DNA from 3 places in the Herbaspirillum sp. C9C3 genome. Region 1 is predicted to be linked to each of the others. Evidence: predicted binding sites of a transcription regulator. Region 1 holds the regulator's gene; each other region holds the start of a gene.
What was found. The regulator sigma-54, encoded in region 1, starts transcription at its own class of promoters, with help from an activator protein. The targets are predictions, from matches to a motif close to TGGCANGNAANCTGCTTT.

Region 1 (5,960 bases):
GACCCGCGTGGGTTTCAAGGCCTGCATGGCCAACGGTCATCGTGAGGTGAAATCGCGCAGCGACTATGTCACGCAGGCCGCCGGCGGCCATGGCGCGGTGCGCGAGATCTGCGACCTGGTGCTGGCCGCACAAGGCAACTACGAGGCGGCGCTGGCGCCGTACCTGGCATGAGCGGGCGCAGCGGCGAACGCCAGGCCGAACGCATCCGCCTGGCGGTGATCCTGGTGATCCTGATCGCGGCGGCCCTGGGCAGCTTCTGGGTCATGCAGGTCATGCGCGCCTCCGGCGACCAGCAGCCGGCGCAGCGTCCGCGCGGCAAACCCGACTACTATCTGGAAAACTTCAGCTACGTGAAGATGGGTCCGACCGGCCTGCCGCGCTATGACGTTTCCGGCGTCAAGATGGTGCACTTCCCCAGCGATGACTCCTTCGAGATCACCAAGCCGGTGGTGCACAACCTGGACCAGAATCAGGCGCCCATGCAGCTCTATTCGGATACCGCACGGGTCACCGACGACCAGACCCAGATCCACATGTACGGCAATGCCAATGCAATCCGCGCGCCCTACAAGGGCCGCGAAGAAATGCACCTGGTCTCGCAATACCTGCTGCTGTTACCCGATGATGAAATCGTCAAGACCGACAAGCCGGTCGCCATGACCATGGGGACCACGCGCCTCAATGGGGTGGGCATGGTGGCCAACAATGCGACGCAGGTGGTGCAGCTGCTCGGCAATGTACGCGGCTATTACGAGCCCGCACCGAAGAAACGCTAAGCCGGTTCAGTCCCGGACAAGAACGCCAAGAATCGAACAGACAGGAAACCAATGAAACGCTCACTCTTACTGCCGATGCTGATGCTGGCTGCCGTGTGCGGTGTGGCCAACGCCGAGAAGGCGGACTCCACCAAGCCCACCAACATCGAGGCAGACCAGATGGTCTATGACGACGTGCGCCAGGTGAAGACCTTCACCGGCAACGTCGTGATGACACGTGGCACCCTGATCATCAAGGCCGGCCGCGTGGTATTGACGACCGATCAGTACGGTTATGAAAATGCGGTGCTGTATGCCGCGCCTGGTGCGCTGGCAACCTTCCGCCAGAAGCGTGACGGCGGCCCCAATCTGTGGATCGAAGGCCAGGCCGAGCGCATCGAGTATTCGGAGCAGACGGAAGTGTCCAAGCTGTTCCAGCGCGCCCACATCCAGCGCATGGACGGCGACCGCATCACCGATGAAGTCAACGGCGAATTCATTTCCTATGACAGCCGCGCCGAATTCTATTCGGTCAACAACACTGCCAGCGGCCAGAGCAAGCCGGGCGCGGGCCGCATCACGGCCGTGATCCAGCCCAAGAACCCGCCGCCGGCCACGGACGCCCAGCCCGCAGCACCGGCCCAGCCGGCAGCGCGTCGTCAGAACGGAAAGGACCAGTAAGGATGGTAGCCAGTTCGCTGGTCGTTCGCGGCCTGAAGAAAAGTTACGGCGCGCGCCAGGTGGTGCGCGATGTCTCGATGGAAGTGCGCAGCGGCGAAGTGGTCGGCCTGCTCGGCCCCAATGGTGCCGGCAAGACCACCTCGTTCTACATGATCGTGGGGCTGGTACCCTCCGATGGCGGCGAGATCGACCTGGATGGCGCGCCCATTTCGCGCATGCCCATTCACAAGCGCGCCACCATGGGCCTGTCCTACCTGCCGCAGGAAGCCTCGGTGTTTCGCAAGCTGACGGTGGAAGACAACATCCGCGCCGTGCTGGAGCTGCGCCAGGAAGACGGCAAGCCGCTCTCGCGCGATGAAATCGAGGGCCGCCTCAACAACCTGCTGCACGAACTGCAGATCGAAAAGCTGCGCGAAAGCCAGGCCCTGTCACTGTCGGGCGGTGAGCGCCGACGCGTCGAGATCGCTCGCGCGCTGGCCACCGATCCGCGCTTCGTGCTGCTCGATGAACCGTTTGCCGGTATCGACCCGATTGCGGTGATCGAGATCCAGCGTATCGTGCGCTTCCTCAAGGAGCGCGGCATCGGCGTGCTCATCACCGACCACAACGTGCGCGAGACGCTGGGCATCTGCGATCGCGCCTACATCATCAACCAGGGCACGGTGCTGGCCAGCGGCAATCCGGAAGAGATCATTGCCAACGAGTCGGTACGCCGCGTCTATCTGGGCGAGCACTTCCGCATGTAAGCAGCACAGTCGCCCTACGTATCGAGCATCACCGACACCCAGGCATCACGCAACGACAGGCACAGCAACCCGCGGGCCACGCCGCTTTCAGAAAGACAGATGAAACAGTCGCTCCAGTTACGTACCTCGCAGCACCTCGCATTGACGCCGCAACTGCAGCAGTCGATCAGGCTGCTGCAACTGTCGACGCTGGAACTGCACCAGGAACTGGAACAGATCCTCTCCGACAATCCCCTGCTGGAGCGTCTCGATGACGCTCTCGACAATTCGGTGCGTCTGCTGGCCGACGGTGCCGTCTCCAGTTCGCCTTCCAGTGGCGTGGCCGACACCCCTCATGAAAACAGCGGCGAAGCGACGCCCGCTGCCAGCGATGGCGATTCCAGCTTCGAGTACCAGGACAACAATCCGGACACCGGTGTCACCGGTGATGCCGACTGGAGCTTCGATGACGTCGCCCGCAGCGGCAAGTCACCCGATGACGACGATGCCCGCCCGCAGCTGGAAGCCCATGAACTGACCCTGCGCGAACACCTGCTGGAACAGATCCGCGTGACTGCGCGCACCCTGCGCGATCGTGCGCTGCTGGAACTGCTCACCGATGCGCTCGACGAGAGCGGCTATCTGGAAGAACCGCTGGAGGACATCCTCGCGCGCCTGCCTGAAGAGCTGGGTATCGACATGGAAGAGCTGTCGATTTCGCTCAAGCTGCTGCAGAGCCTGGACCCGGCCGGCGTGGGCGCGCGCAGTGCCGGCGAATGCCTGGCCTTGCAGATCCGCCGCCTGCCCAAGATCCCCTTTGTCACGCGCAAGCTGGCGCTGAGGATCGTTGAGGATTACCTGCCGCTGTTCGCCCAGCGCGACTTCAACAAGATCAAGAAGGCCCTCGATTGTGACGACGAAGACCTGCGTGAAGCCCAGGCCGTGATCCGCCAGTGCCGTCCGCATCCGGGTGCCGAATTCGCGCGTGACGCCTCGGACTACGTGGTGCCGGACGTGATTGTCAAGCAGACAAAGAACGGCTGGCAGGTCATGCTCAACCATGAGGTCATGCCCAAGCTGCGCGTCAATGCGATGTACGCCAGTGCCTTGAAGCAGGCCAAGGGCGAAGGTTCGCTGTCCTCGCAGTTGCAGGAAGCCAAGTGGCTCATCAAGAACATGCGGCAACGTTTCGATACGATTTTGCGCGTCGCGCAGGCTATTGTGGAACGTCAAAGAAACTTCTTTTCCCATGGTGCAGTGGCCATGCGCCCCCTTGTGCTGCGTGAAATTGCTGATACACTGGGTCTACACGAGAGCACCATCTCTCGCGTGACGACTCAGAAATACATGCTCACTCCGCATGGTATGTTTGAGTTGAAATACTTCTTCGGTAGCCACGTCGCGACTGAAACCGGAGGCGAAGCTTCCTCCACCGCGATACGGGCGCTGATCAAACAGTTGATAGGAGCCGAAAACCCGCAGACCCCATTATCCGATAGCAAGATTGCGGATATGCTGGCAGAACAAGGCATGGTGGTCGCGCGACGCACAGTCGCCAAATACCGCGAAGTGTTGAAGATTCCGCCAGTCAATCTCCGCAAGTCCCTCTGAGTTTTTCCTCAGTTTTTCTGCAGTACCGTTGCTGTGTTCAGGCAAGCATCCCGACTGATGCCCACGCCATCCGACACGAAGACCGTGCCCGTGGTACAGCTGCAGCAGGATCGATTGCACGAACCTCCAGTGACTTCACGATAGGAGTCTTGTATGAATCTGACCATCAGTGGACACCACCTCGAACTGACCCCCGCCATCCGGGAATACGTGCAAAGCAAGCTCTCGCGTATCAAGCGCCATTTCGACAACGTGATCGACGTCAGCGTGATCCTGAGCGTAGATAAACTCACAGAAAAGGAAAAGCGCCAAAAAGCGGAAATCAACGTCCACATCAAGGGGAAGGATCTACATGCGGAAAGCATCGCACACGACCTCTACGCTGCCATTGACACCCTGATCGACAAGCTCGATCGCCAGGTCATCAAGCACAAGGACAAGTTGCAGGAGCATCACTCCATTGCCAAGCGCCTGCCGGACGACACGCCCGAGGATGCGGTAGCCGGAGCGGCATAAGCCAGGACACCAACGGCAAGCCACCTCGCAGCCTGCAGGGCTGCTGAGAAAGCCAGCCGGATTTCACGAGGAAGGGGCGCGCAAGCGCCCTTTTTCATTGGGGCCACAGCATCTGTCGATGCCTGTGAAAAACATATAAATCATTACGCAGGGCGACTGCCCGGCAAACCCGGCAGTCAACATTGTTCACCGCTCTGCTTGAATGTCTTGCGCAGCACCCTCATCTACTGCCCAGAGGAAACTGCATACGGTATAAATCATTTCCTTGATGCAATTTCCCGCCGGCTCGGACGGACGAATGGCGTGCTGCCGATTTCAACGCGCCTGCCGGCTTTTCCCTATAATGTCGGGCAATCCCATTTTTAAAGGCACAGCCATGAGCGACGTCCAATCCTGGATCAAAGAAACCGTGACCCAAAACCCTGTGGTGCTGTTCATGAAGGGCACTGCACAGTTCCCGCAATGCGGCTTTTCCGGCAAGGCCATCCAGCTGCTCAAGGCCAGCGGCGCCGAGAACATCGTCACCGTCAACGTGCTGGAAAGCCCCGACGTGCGCCAGGGCATCAAGGAATACTCGAACTGGCCGACCATTCCCCAGCTGTACGTGAAGGGTGAATTCGTCGGTGGCTCCGACATCATGAGCGAGATGTACGCCTCGGGCGAGCTGCAGACCCTGATCAAGGGCTGAGTCTGCCCTGCCCCGTAGAGCGCGCATGAGTGCTTCTTCCAGTCAGCCCCGCCAGCGCCTGATCGTTGCGATCACCGGGGCCACCGGGGCCATCTATGGTGTCCGGCTGCTGGAACACCTGCGCAAGCATGGTCAGGTCGAGACGCATCTGATGGTCTCCGAAGCCGGCGTGCTCAATCTGCACCAGGAACTGGACATGCGGCGCAAGGATGTGGAAGCGCTGGCCGATGTGGTGCACAACGTGCGCGATGTCGGCGCGTGCATCGCCAGTGGCTCGTTCGCCTCTGCCGGCATGGTGGTGGCGCCCTGTTCGATGAAGACCCTGGCCGCCGTGGCGCATGGCCTCTCCGACAATCTCATCACCCGTGCAGCCGATGTGGTGCTCAAGGAACGCCGCCGACTGGTGCTGATGGTGCGCGAGACCCCGTTCAATCTGGCCCATCTGCGCAACATGACGTCGGTCACGGAAATGGGCGGCGTGATCTTCCCGCCCCTGCCCGGCTTCTACCAGCGCCCTGCGTCCATGGAAGAAATGGTGGATCACACGCTGGGGCGCGTGCTGGACATGTTCGGGATTTCCATGCAGTTGACGCCGGAGTGGCAGGGCATGAAGGGCAATCCGGGCTGACGCTCTTCGTGTCCCGCAACATCTCTTCCGACGCCGGATTGCAAATATCTCAGATTGGCGTGGGTCCTGCGCTGTTCATCGGCTAGAGGATCAAGCCTTTCACCGCTTCAGAAAAATGGCCGCAGCTCATCACTGCGGCCATTTCTTCATCTGGCAAAGGAAAGCCGGCTCAACCCCGCCCGATATAGGGCATCTTGGTCGCCATCACGGTCATGAACTGCACATTGGCCTCCAGCGGCAGGCTGTCCATGTAGAGGATGGCCCGGGCCACGTGTTCGGCATCCATGGTCGGCTCGACCTTGGTGGAGCCGTCGGCCTGCAGCGTCCCCTTCTTCATCAGGGTGGTCATGTCGGT
Region 2 (5,960 bases), on a different contig from region 1:
GGTCGGTTGCGTGGTGGGTGCGCTGATCATTCCTCCGGTGCTCAATCTGCTCTACAACGCCTACGGCTTCACCGGTGCCCTGCCGCGCGCCGGCATGGATGCGGCGCAGGCCCTGGCGGCGCCACAAGCCACGCTGATGACGGCCATCGCGACCGGCATCTTCACCCGTGAGCTGAACTGGACCATGCTGGGCGTGGGGGTGGCGCTGGGCATCGTGCTCATCGTCATCGACTGGCTGCTGGCCCGTCGTGGCGGTGTGGCGCGCCTTCCGGTGCTGGCGGTAGGCATCGGCATCTACCTGCCGCCGATGGTCAGTAGCGCCCTGTTCCTGGGGGCCTTGCTGGGCTGGCTGATTGAACGCGCATTGCGGCGTCGTGCGCTGGCCGCTGGTGCCGATCCGCAGGCCTATGCGGACCAGCCGCGTCAGCGTGGCATTCTGGTGGCATCCGGCCTGATCGTCGGGGAGAGTCTGGTCGGCGTGCTCTTGGCGGCCATCATCGGCTTTACCGGCAAGGATGCACCGCTGGCCGTGGTGTCGGGCGCGTTTGAGTCGACCGCACAGTGGCTTGGACTGGTCGCGCTGGCGCTGGTACTGATCGCCTTTGCGCGGCGCATCCTGCCGGCGCGCTGAAGAGGCCCTAATACCCGCCCAGCATGCGCCGATACTGGACCGCCTCGGCCACGTGCGTCTGCAGGATGTGTTGGGCATCGGCCAGGTCGGCGATGGTGCGGGCCAGTTTCAGCACCCGGTGATAGGCCCGCGCCGACCAGTTCAGCCGCAGCATGGCGGCCTGCAGCAGTTGGGCTGCGGCATCGTCGTGCTGGCAGTACCGGTCGATCTGGCTGCCACCGAGCTGGCTGTTGGGTTTGCCTTGGCGTTGCCACTGGCGTTCGAAGGCGCGTGCGACGCGCTTCGCGATGGCGGCGCTGGATTCGCCCGGCTGCTGGCTGGCCAGTTCGGCGGGGCTCAGGGCGCTCACATGGATCTGCATGTCGATGCGGTCCAGCAGCGGACCGGACAGGCGCGCCTGGTAGCGCTTGACCAGCTCGGGCGTACAGCGGCAGCGGCCTTGCGGATCACCATGCAGTCCGCACGGACAGGGATTCATCGCCGCAATGAGCTGGAAGCGCGCCGGGAACCGTGCCTGCCGCGCCGCCCGCGATATCACGATATGCCCCGATTCCATCGGCTGGCGCAGCACGTCAAGCACGCTGCGCGGGTACTCGGCGATCTCGTCGAGGAACAGGACCCCATGATGCGCCAGCGAGATTTCTCCGGGCCGGGGTGAACTGCCGCCGCCGACCAGCGCCACGGCGGAGGCGGTGTGGTGCGGTGCGCGATAGGGGCGTTGGCGCCAGCGATCCATGTCGACACTGCCGCTCAAGGATTGCACCGCCGCTGACTCCAACGCCTCTTCCAGCGTCATCGGCGGCAGGATGCCGGGCAAGCGCGTGGCCAGCATCGACTTGCCGGCACCGGGTGGCCCGACCAGCAGGATGCTGTGCTGGCCGGCCGCGGCCACTTCCATCGCGCGTCGCGCCTGTAACTGCCCTTTGATGTCGCTGAAATCCGGATAGGTCGGCACGTCCACTGCCGACCGTGGCGGGTGCCGCTGCAGCCGGGCCGCAGGGTCGCGCGTACTGAAGTGGCTGCAGACCTCCAGCAAGGACCTGGCGGGAAGGATGTGCGCCTCGGGCAGCAGTGCCGCTTCGTCGGCATTGGCCGCCGGCAGGATGAAGCTGCGTGGCTGGCCGTGTTCCTGGTGCTCCCGCTGGATGGCGCAGGTCATGGCCAGCGCGCCGCGAATGGGCAGCAACTGGCCCGACAGCGACAGCTCTCCCGCATATTCATGATCGTCCAGCCGGTCCGCAGGAATCTGCTCGGAGGCGGCCAGGATGCCCAGCGCAATGGGCAGATCGAAGCGTCCGGATTCCTTGGGCAGGTCGGCCGGAGCGAGGTTGACGGTGATGCGGCGGGCAGGGAATTCAAACCGGGCGTTTTGCAGCGCTGCCCGAACGCGATCACGGGCTTCCTTGACCTCGGCTTCGGGGAGCCCGACGATGGTAAAGGCCGGCAAGCCATTGGCCAGGTGCACCTCGACCGTCACAGGCGGGGCGCTCATGCCGGCCAGGGCGCGGCTGCGCAAGACTGCCAGGCTCATCGCAATGCGCCCGGCAGCTTGTCAGCAGGAAGAAGGGAAGGGGGAGAAAAAGAGAAAAGTGTCCGGGCCAGGATCATGGAGTCTGTTTTTGCTGAGCCTCAAGCTCGGCAACACGCGCTTCCAGCGCCTCCAGGCGGGCACGGGTCTTGGCCAGCACCTGGGCCTGGACGTCGAATTCCTCGCGCGTGACCAGGTCCAGCTTGGCAAAACCCTGACTCAGCATGGCCTTGACGTTCTTCTCGATGTCCTTGGCCGGAGAGTTCTCGATCGCCTTGTTGATCTTGGATTGCAGGTCTTCAAAAAATGGGGGCTTGTCCATGTCGGATCTCCTTGGCTGATAGCTGTACTGCAAGTTTAGCGGTTTCCCGCTCATCCTCAAACCGCGATGTCCTGTACAGACTGCATTTTTGTGCACAGGTGCCGTCACGAGGTTGAATTTTCTTTCGAGAAATGCGCCGACTTGGTGATCCTGGCCTCGCCCACCACCCACGCACCAAAATGTGATTGCCGCGTCCGATGCAGGTTTGACAAAAAACAAGCAATATCGCACCAATGACGTGCATCGACAGGTTTGATGCACTATTTTGAAGCTGTTCTCGAAAAAAATCGTTGCAAATCTCTGGTTTCACGCAAAAAGACAAGTCTGCCTTGCCGAACGGACATGGCACGGCTCCTGCTAAAGGGTTTGGGCAAAGACAAAAAAACGACTTTATTGTTCAAACATAAACCAGAGGGAAAGTCATGAAGAAACTGATTCTTGCAACAGCCATCGCCGCATCCTTCGTTTCTACCGTGGCCCGCGCCGAAGACGCCAAGCCGGATAATGAATTGAGCTTCAACGCCGCCGTGGTGAGCGACTACCGCTACCGCGGCCTGACCCAGACCCGTTTCGACCCGGCGCTGCAGGTTGGTGCTGACTACACGCACAACCCGACCGGTCTGTACGCCGGCACCTGGCTGAGCAACATCAAGTGGATCAAGGACGCCGGCACCCTCACCGGTACCGATACCAAGGGTAACGTCGAGTGGGACATCTACGGCGGCAAGCGCGGTGACATCGGCGGCGGTTTCACCTATGACGTCGGCGGCCTGTACTACTACTACCCGGGCAACACCCTGGCCAACAGCGGCGCCAAGAACGCCAATACCTTCGAACTGTACGGTCAGGTCGGTTACGGTCCGGCCTACTTCAAGTATTCGCAATCGCTGACCAACCTGTTCGGCGCCGTCAACAGCAAGTACAGCCAGTACTTCGATCTGGGTGCCAACATCGAGACCTACTATGGCGTCATGCTCGGTCTGCACCTCGGTCACCAGAACGTGCGTGGCAACCCCGGCCAGTTCAGCTATACCGACTGGAAGGTCGGCCTGTCCAAGACCTTCGACGACGCTGCCGGCATCACCCTGGGCCTGGCCTATGTCGGTACCGACCTGAAGGACGGCGTGACGACCACCCCGGCATCGGATGGCACCAAGAACGTCGGCAAGAACGGCTTCGTCTTCTCCATCAGCAAAACTTTCTAACAAGAGGTTCGTATGAAACTGATCACAGCGATCATCAAACCGTTCAAGCTGGACGAGGTGCGTGAAGCCCTCTCCGCGATCGGTGTGCAAGGCATCACCGTGACTGAAGTCAAGGGCTTCGGTCGTCAGAAAGGCCATACCGAGCTGTATCGCGGTGCCGAGTATGTGGTCGATTTCCTGCCCAAGACCAAGATCGAGGCGGCCGTCGACGACGCCATCGTCGAACGCGCCCTGGAAGCCATCGAGACTGCTGCCCGCACCGGCAAGATCGGCGACGGCAAGATCTTCGTCCAGGACCTGCTGGATGTGATCCGTATCCGCACCGGCGAGACCGGTAAAGACGCTCTGTAAAAAAGGGGAATTCTAATGAGCATGAAGAAAATGTTTTCCGGCGCGCTCGCCATTGGCGCGCTGTTGTTGGCGGTAGGCTTTACCGCTCCGGCCCAGGCGCAGGACGCGCCCAAGCCTGAAGCCGCAGCGGCCACCGCCGCTGCCCCGGCCGCTGCCGCTCCGGCTGCGCCCAAGGCTGACGCCGCTGCCCCGGCGGCGGCTCCCGCCGCACCGGCCGCTGCTGCTGCCGCGCCGGCACCGGTGCCCAACAAGGGCGATACCGCCTGGATGCTGGTCTGTACCGCCTTCGTCATCCTCATGACCCTGCCTGGCCTGGGTCTGTTCTACGGCGGCCTGGTCCGCAGCAAGAACATGCTGTCGGTGCTGATGCAGTGCTTCATGATCTTCTCGCTGATCTACATCCTGTGGTTCGTCTACGGCTACAGCATCGCGTTCACCGAGGGCAATGCCTTCTTCGGCGGATTCGACCGACTGTTCCTGCACGGCTTGACGGGTGACTCCAACACCGGCACCTTCAGCAAGGGCGTGGTCATTCCGGAACTGGTCTTCGTGGCCTTCCAGGGTGCGTTTGCCGCCATCACCGTGGCGCTGATCATCGGTTCCTTCGCCGAACGCGTGAAGTTCTCGGCGGTGATCCTGTTCTCGATCCTGTGGTTCACCTTCTCCTACCTGCCGATGGCCCACATGGTCTGGTTCTGGCCGGGTCCGGACGCCTTCACCGACGCTGCTGCCGCTGAAAAGGCGACCGCCATCTCGGGCTGGCTGTTCCAGAAGGGCGCGCTGGATTACGCTGGTGGCACCGTGGTGCACATCAACGCCGCCATTGCCGGCCTGGTCGGTTCCTACGTGATCGGCAAGCGTATCGGTTTCGGCAAGGAAGCCTTCAAGCCCCATAGCCTGACCCTGACCATGGTCGGTGCCTCGTTGCTGTGGTTCGGCTGGTTCGGCTTCAACGCCGGTTCCGGTCTGGAAGCCAACGGCACTGCTGCCCTGGCCTTCGTCAACACCATCCTGGCTACTGCTGCTGCCGTGCTGTCCTGGAGCTTCGGCGAATGGATCGGCAAGGGCAAGCCTTCCATGCTGGGTGCCGCTTCCGGTGCCGTCGCTGGCCTGGTGGCGATCACCCCGGCCGCTGGCTTCGTGGGCGTCATCGGCGCCGTGGTCATGGGCCTGATCGCTGGTCTGCTGTGCCTGTGGGGCGTGAGCGGTCTGAAGAAGATCCTGGGTTCGGACGACGCGCTGGATGTCTTCGGCGTGCACGGCGTGGGCGGCATCCTGGGTGCCATCCTGACCGGCGTGTTCGCAGCCCCCAGCCTGGGCGGCACCGGCATCTATGACTACGTGGCCAACGCCGTGGCACCGGATTACTCCATCGGCGGCCAGGTCTGGATCCAGTTCCAGGGCGTGCTGACCACCGTGATCCTGTCGGGTGTGGTCTCCTTCATCGCCTACAAGATCGTTGACGTCGTCATCGGCCTGCGTGTGACCGAGGAAGAAGAACGCGAAGGCCTGGATATCTCCAGCCACGGCGAATCGGCTTACCACTAAGCATCGCTCTACTGAGTCTGCAGTATTCCTTCGGGGCTGGAAACGGCCTCTTTATCAGGCGCCTTCGGGCGCCTGTTTTCATTTGTAGGCATTTGTAGGCGTTCGTACGCGTTCGTACGCTTCACAACATGAAGAAAAGCGCATACTTGTCATATCGCCAAGTTGTCTGCCGGGTTGTCGCTTTTTCGTCATTTTTCTTCATGAAAAAAGCTTTCCCGATGCAATGCCGCGTCGCAGGCGGATAATTCCCGAGTAATTGAGTCGGACTCTTTAAAATGCCGTCTTCATCGCCATGTGAACACTCCCGTCCACGCCTTTGCAGCGACCGTGGCCGGGCCGGGCTTTGCTGAAATGACAACGGCGGTTTCTACCGCG
Region 3 (5,960 bases), on a different contig from region 1:
GATCAGCAGTTGCGGTTCGGTCAGCAGGGCGCGCACGATCTCCACGCGCTGGCGCTCGCCGACCGACAAGGTATGGACGTGGCGCTGCGGTTCCAGCTCCAGGCCGTATTTTTCGCCGGTGCGGGTGATGCGTTCGGCCAGTTCCTTCAGATCGGTCCTGGCGTCCAGACCGAGGGCGATGTTCTCGGTCACGGTGAGGGTGTCGAACAGCGAGAAATGCTGGAACACCATCGCAATGCCCAGCTTGCGCGCCACCTGCGGATTGGCGATCTGTACCGCCTCTCCGTTCCAGCGGATTTCGCCGGCATCGGGCTTGACCGCGCCGAAGATGATCTTCATCAGGGTGGACTTGCCCGCACCGTTCTCCCCCAGCACGGCGTGGATCTCGCCGGGCGCCACCGCCAGGCTGACATCGTCATTGGCCAGCACGCCCGGATAGGCCTTGCGTACCTGGTTGATTTCAAGACGGAGTGGAACTGCGCTCACGTGATTTCCCTGTGGTGATGGTTGTCGTCATGTCGTATTGCAGCGGTCCGCGTGCCTGCGGCCACCGCGAGCGCCCCCGGCGGCTCGCACGCGCGACATCATAGACAAATTGCGCTGCGCCGCATACCGCTTTTGCCGGGATTTCCGCCGCGACGGCAGCGCAAAGCCGGATTTACCTCATTTTCCGCGATGCGCCCAACCGGTGGTGCGTTTCTCGATGATGGCAAAGAGCTCGTACATGGCCATGGCCATGGCACCGATCACCACCAGCCCGGCAAAGGCCAGCGGCATCTTCATCGAGGAGCCGGCCGAGACCAGCAGGTAGCCGATGCCCTGGTTGGAGGCATTCATTTCAGAGACGGTCGAGCCCACGAAGGCCAGCGTGATGGCCACCTTCAGCGAGGCAAAGAAGTAGGGCATGGAGCGCGGCAGGCCGACCTTGAGCAGGATGTCCATGCGGCGTGCACCCAGTACCCGCAACACGTCTTCCAGCTCCGGTTCCAGCGTGGCCAGGCCGGTGGCGATGTTGACCATGATCGGGAAGAAGGAAATCAGGAAGGCTGTCAGGATCGCCGGTCCCGCACCGATGCCGAACCAGACCACCAGCACCGGCACGAAAGCCGCCTTGGGCAAGGCATTGAAGGCCGTCATGAGCGGATAGGCGGCGGCATACAGCATGGGTGAAGATCCGATCACCAGGCCCAGCGTCACACCGACCACCACGGCGATGGCGAAGCCCACCATGGTGACCCAAAAGGTAGAAAGCGCGTGCTCGGTAATCGGGCCGGCGTAATCCACCATGGCCTGCAGGATGGAGGCCGGACTGGGGAAGATGAAGTCGGAGACCTGCCACACGCTGCAGATGAACTGCCACACGCCCAGGATGGCGACGAGGAGGAACCAGGGCGCCAGCGTGGTGGCGGCGCGATTGAGTTTGCCGTTGAACGGAGTTTTCATGAGTTTCCTTGGCCGGGCCGTGGGTGGTCAGGTATTGCGCACGTGGCCGATGTGCTCGCGCAGCTCATGTACCAGCGCGTTGAAGCCGTCGGTATAGGTGGTTTCCAGCGGGCAGGGGCGCGGCAGCGGATTGTCGCGTCGAACCACGATACGGCCTGGCCGCTTGCTCATCACGTAGATGGTGTCGGCCAGGAAGGCCGCCTCGCGCAGGTCGTGCGTGACCAGGATGACGTTGAAGCGGCGCTCGGCCCACAGGTCGCGCAGCACGCACCACAGTTCTTCGCGGGTGAAGGCATCGAGCGCGCCGAAGGGCTCGTCCAGCAACAGCATCTTGGGTTCATGGATCAGCGCGCGGCAGATCGAGGCACGCTGCTGCATGCCACCCGAGAGTTGCCACGGAAACTTGTCGGCATAACCGTCCAGCCCCACGGTCTTGAGCAACTTCTTTGCACGCTCGATGTATTCGGCCTTCTTTTGCTTGAAGTCGTGCCGGTAGGGCTCGACGATTTCCAGCGGCAGCAGCACGTTCTCCAGTGTCGTGCGCCACGGCAACAGGGTGGGCGCCTGAAAGGCCATGCCGACGAACTTGAGCGGCCCGCTGACCGTCTGGCCATTGATCACCACGCTGCCGCGATTGGGTTGTTTCAAGCCCGTGGCCAGTTTCATGAAGGTCGACTTGCCGCAGCCGGAGGGCCCGACGATGGCGATGAATTCACCGGCGCGGGTCTGCAGGTCGATGTCTTCCACCGCAAAGTCGGCGGCGCCATCATAGGCCAGGTAGACGTGGCGGAAATCGACGAAGGGTTCGCTCATGAATGCAGTCGGGTGAAGATGGGTTGAGTAAACGATATAAATGATTTACTTGGGGAACACGTCCAGCTCGGTCCTGGACGGCAGGAAACTGCCATTCCAGATCTTGTCGGCGTTGACGCGGGTCTTGGTGCCATAGGCGTCCGAAACCTGGGAGGCCATGAGGGTCAGGCGCGGGCCGTAGACCTGGCCATAGCCTTCCGATTTTGCGTGCGGCGTGGCGATGGCACTGGCGATGGCCAGCTTCAGGCGGCGCAGTTCCAGTTTCTCGTCAATCAGGCCGTCACGTTCCTTCAAGACCTTGATGGCCGCTTCCGGGTTGGCCATCACGTCGCGGCTGGCCTTGGCGAAGGCGCGCAGGAAGCCCTTGATGGCTTCCGGCTTGTTCCTGATCATGGTGTCGGAGGCGATGATGGCATTGCCATACAGGCGCACGCCGTAGTCCGGATACATCATCACGTTGATGTCGTCATCCTTGATGCCGCGCGCATTGAGGTTCAGCAGCGAGGTGAAGTAGAAGCCGGTGATGGCATCCACGTCGCCGCGCGCCAGCATGGTCTCGCGCAGCGGCGGGTCCATGCTGGTCCACTGTGCCTTGGCGGCGTCCAGGCCATTGGCCTTGGCAAAGATGGGATAGGCACGGCGACCGGCATCGAACACCGGTGCGCCCAGTTTCTTGCCGGCCAGATCGGCCGGTTTCTTGATGCCGGATTTCTTGAGTGAGAACACGGCCGCCGGCGTGTCGTTGTAGACCATCATGACCGCCACCGGCTTGCCAGGGGCATCGGGGTTGTTGGCCGTGAATTCCATCAGGGCGGCCATGTCGGCAAAGCCCATGTCATAGGTGCCCGAGGCCACGCGATTGACGGCGTTGCCCGAACCGTTGCCGGCGTCGATGGTGACATCCAGTTTTTCCTGCGCGAAGTAACCCTTGGACTTGGCCACCAGGAACAGGGCGGCCGGCCCTTCGAAGCGCCAGTCCAGCTGGAACTTGATCTTGGTGTCCTGCGCCTGGGCCAGCGAGGAGCTGGCGGCCAGCATGAGGCTGAAGAGGCTGATGCCGAGTTTGAAGAGCTTGCTGGATTGCACGGTGGACTTCCTTCCCTGGTCGTTTGAATGTCGGATCCCGCAGCTTCAATAGCATTTAATGTGCCAAGCCTGGGGACAGTTCGCGTCCGCGCTCCTTGCCCTGCCGTTGCAGGCGCAAGGACGTCGGCAAGAGCCGGGCCGGATGATCGACAGCACCCGTTATTTTTGTCGACAATCAAAAAATTCATTTGCAACAATTTGGTGCTTGTCTGCACCTAAGTAGAAAAAGATGCACTAAAAAAAATGGACTTGCAGGGCTGGAAGGCCGATGGTGTGCGCCTCCTGGGGGCTTTTGTCGTATCGCATCGGCTTGTTGTGATTGTCGACAATGCGAGTAGCCAAGCTGGGGAAAGTGGTGAGAGGGCTTGGGAAAGTGGCCGGACTCGGCTAGGATTGCGCCCCGGCGCGCGCGCGACCTTGACCATCGGGGCGGCAGTTCACTCGCGTTGGGCATGGCCGCGTGTCGGCCGGAGGGGCCGGTCTGGGGGCTGGCACGGGCTTTGCGTAAACGCTGCCGTCGGTGCGGGTGTCGGCAGCGCTGTCAGCAATGGGCCAGACCTGATTTGACGAAGGCAAGCACACGAGGTGTCCGGATCTCGATGCTGTGGCGGGGAGAGCGCAGTGCGCCGCAGGATGCGAACCGGGCACCGGATCAACAGCCATTTTTTTTAGACAAGCAATACAGGGAGAAACTTATGAAGAAGGGTATCAAGGGGAAGTACTGGATGATGGCGGCGGTGGTTGCTTCGTCCGCAATCAGCATGTCGGCTCATGCCTTGGACTGGTCGGACACCTCGATCGGCTACCGTTACGGCACGAAGTTTGCCGAGCCCTTCAATTCGAAGGACATCAGCAAGAACATCGTCAACCTCCAGCACTCCGATGGTTACAAGTACGGTACCAATTTCCTCAACATCGACATGCTGCTGTCGGACAACAAGAATGACAATGCCACGGAATTCTACGTCGTCTATCGCAATACCCTGGATATCGGCAAGATCAGCGGCAAGGACCTTTCCTTCGGACCGGCACGTGGTGTCGGTCTGACCCTGGGCTTTGACTGGAACACCAAGAACGACAACAGCTACGCCTCCAAGAAGCGCATGTGGGTGGTCGGTCCGACCCTGATGATGGATGTGCCTGGTTTCCTGAACGTGAGCGTGCTGGCGCTGTTCGAGAGCAACAAGCCCATCGGTGTGACGAGTCGCTACGAGTACGCTACTCACCCGATGCTGAACCTGGCCTGGGGTATCCCGCTGGGTGGTTCGGGCTGGGCCTTCGAAGGCTACATGAACTATATTGCGGCCAAGGGCAAGAACGAGTTCGGTGGTCCGACCTCGCCCGAAGTGAACTTCGATGGTCAGGTCATGTATGACCTGGGTACCTCCATGGGCTTGGGCAAGAACAAGCTGCGCGTGGGTCTGGAGTACCAGTACTGGCGCAACAAGTTCGGCAATCCGAACACTGTCGCCGGTTCGCTGGCCAAGACCCCGATGGTGCGCGCCGAGTACCACTTCTAAGCGTCCGGTCGATCCGGCTGCTTGCAGCATCATGGCGATGCCGGGTCTTCGGATCCGGCATTTTTGTTGGGCGTCCGGTGCAGTGCAAGCAGTGACATGTGAGTCGGGTGGCGATTGGCTACACTGTATAGCAGCAGGTGGGGCCGGGCGTGCTCATATTGATATGGGTGCAGACATATGCTGTCTATATGTTTGCAGGCATATGGTATCGGTCGGGCTGATATCTAATTGCTGGGTTTTGAACAGGGTGGAGGTGCGCGTGTTGCGGCCTTCGTCATCGATAGGGATTTGAGAGCGGAGCATCATGGAAGCATACTTACTTGACTGGCTCAATCTGCTGCTGCGCTGGCTGCATGTGATCACGGCGATTGCCTGGATCGGGTCTTCGTTCTACTTCGTCTGGCTGGACAACAGTCTGGTGGCACCGACCGATCCGGAGTTGAAGGAGAAGGGGGTGGGGGGCGAGTTGTGGGCGGTGCATGGGGGCGGTTTCTACAATCCGCAGAAGTATCTTCTTGCACCCAAGGTATTGCCGGAGCATCTGCACTGGTTCTATTGGGAGTCCTACAGTACGTGGCTGTCAGGCTTTGCCTTGTTCTCGCTGCTGTATCTCTTCAATGCGAACGTGTTCCTGGTGGATCGCAATGTGTTCGACATGTCGGCGTCGATGGCGGGTGGAACGGCGATTGCCTTCCTGGTCTTCAACTGGCTGATCTATGACGCGATCTGTAGCACCATCGGGGATCGGCCGGGGGCGGATCGTCTGGTCAATCTGTTGGTGGGCTTGCAGGTGATCGTGTCGGTGTGGGCGGCTTGTCATCTGTTCTCGGGGCGCGCTGCCTTCCTCATCAGCGGGGCTTCGCTGGCGACCATCATGAGCGCGAACGTGCTGGTGTGGATCATTCCGGGGCAGCGCAAGATGGTGGCTTCCATGCGAGCCGGGCAGGCGCCTGATCCAATTCACGGCAAGCGGGGCAAGCAGCGCAGCGTCCACAATACCTACTTCACTTTGCCAGTGCTGTTTGCCATGCTGTCCAATCACTACAGCATGACCTACAGCGCGCCGCATAACTGGGTGGTCTTGTTGTGCATCATGGC

Region 2: the regulator sigma-54 is predicted to act here: its motif matches at 2,825-2,842, upstream of HNO82_RS16980 (TorF family putative porin).
Region 3: the regulator sigma-54 is predicted to act here: its motif matches at 3,832-3,849, upstream of HNO82_RS19885 (outer envelope protein).

What each region holds. Positions count from the first base shown of each region.
Region 1 is NZ_JABFMQ010000017.1:79,237-85,196, forward strand. Features, by position in the region: gene HNO82_RS16010 (KdsC family phosphatase) at 1-172, shown strand, start outside; gene lptC (LPS export ABC transporter periplasmic protein LptC) at 169-777, shown strand; gene lptA (lipopolysaccharide transport periplasmic protein LptA) at 829-1,437, shown strand; gene lptB (LPS export ABC transporter ATP-binding protein) at 1,440-2,183, shown strand; gene HNO82_RS16030 (RNA polymerase factor sigma-54) at 2,283-3,773, shown strand; gene hpf (ribosome hibernation-promoting factor, HPF/YfiA family) at 3,927-4,289, shown strand; gene grxD (Grx4 family monothiol glutaredoxin) at 4,666-4,977, shown strand; gene HNO82_RS16045 (UbiX family flavin prenyltransferase) at 5,003-5,605, shown strand; gene HNO82_RS16050 (SDR family oxidoreductase) at 5,775-5,960, opposite strand, start outside.
Region 2 is NZ_JABFMQ010000020.1:9,291-15,250, reverse strand. Features, by position in the region: gene HNO82_RS16995 (OPT family oligopeptide transporter) at 1-631, shown strand, start outside; gene HNO82_RS16990 (YifB family Mg chelatase-like AAA ATPase) at 639-2,162, opposite strand; gene HNO82_RS16985 (accessory factor UbiK family protein) at 2,236-2,481, opposite strand; gene HNO82_RS16980 (TorF family putative porin) at 2,904-3,686, shown strand; gene HNO82_RS16975 (P-II family nitrogen regulator) at 3,699-4,037, shown strand; gene HNO82_RS16970 (ammonium transporter) at 4,053-5,585, shown strand.
Region 3 is NZ_JABFMQ010000030.1:4,763-10,722, forward strand. Features, by position in the region: gene HNO82_RS19865 (ABC transporter ATP-binding protein) at 1-486, opposite strand, end outside; gene HNO82_RS19870 (ABC transporter permease) at 664-1,443, opposite strand; gene HNO82_RS19875 (ABC transporter ATP-binding protein) at 1,471-2,256, opposite strand; gene HNO82_RS19880 (ABC transporter substrate-binding protein) at 2,302-3,342, opposite strand; gene HNO82_RS19885 (outer envelope protein) at 4,038-4,862, shown strand; gene HNO82_RS19890 (urate hydroxylase PuuD) at 5,167-5,960, shown strand, end outside.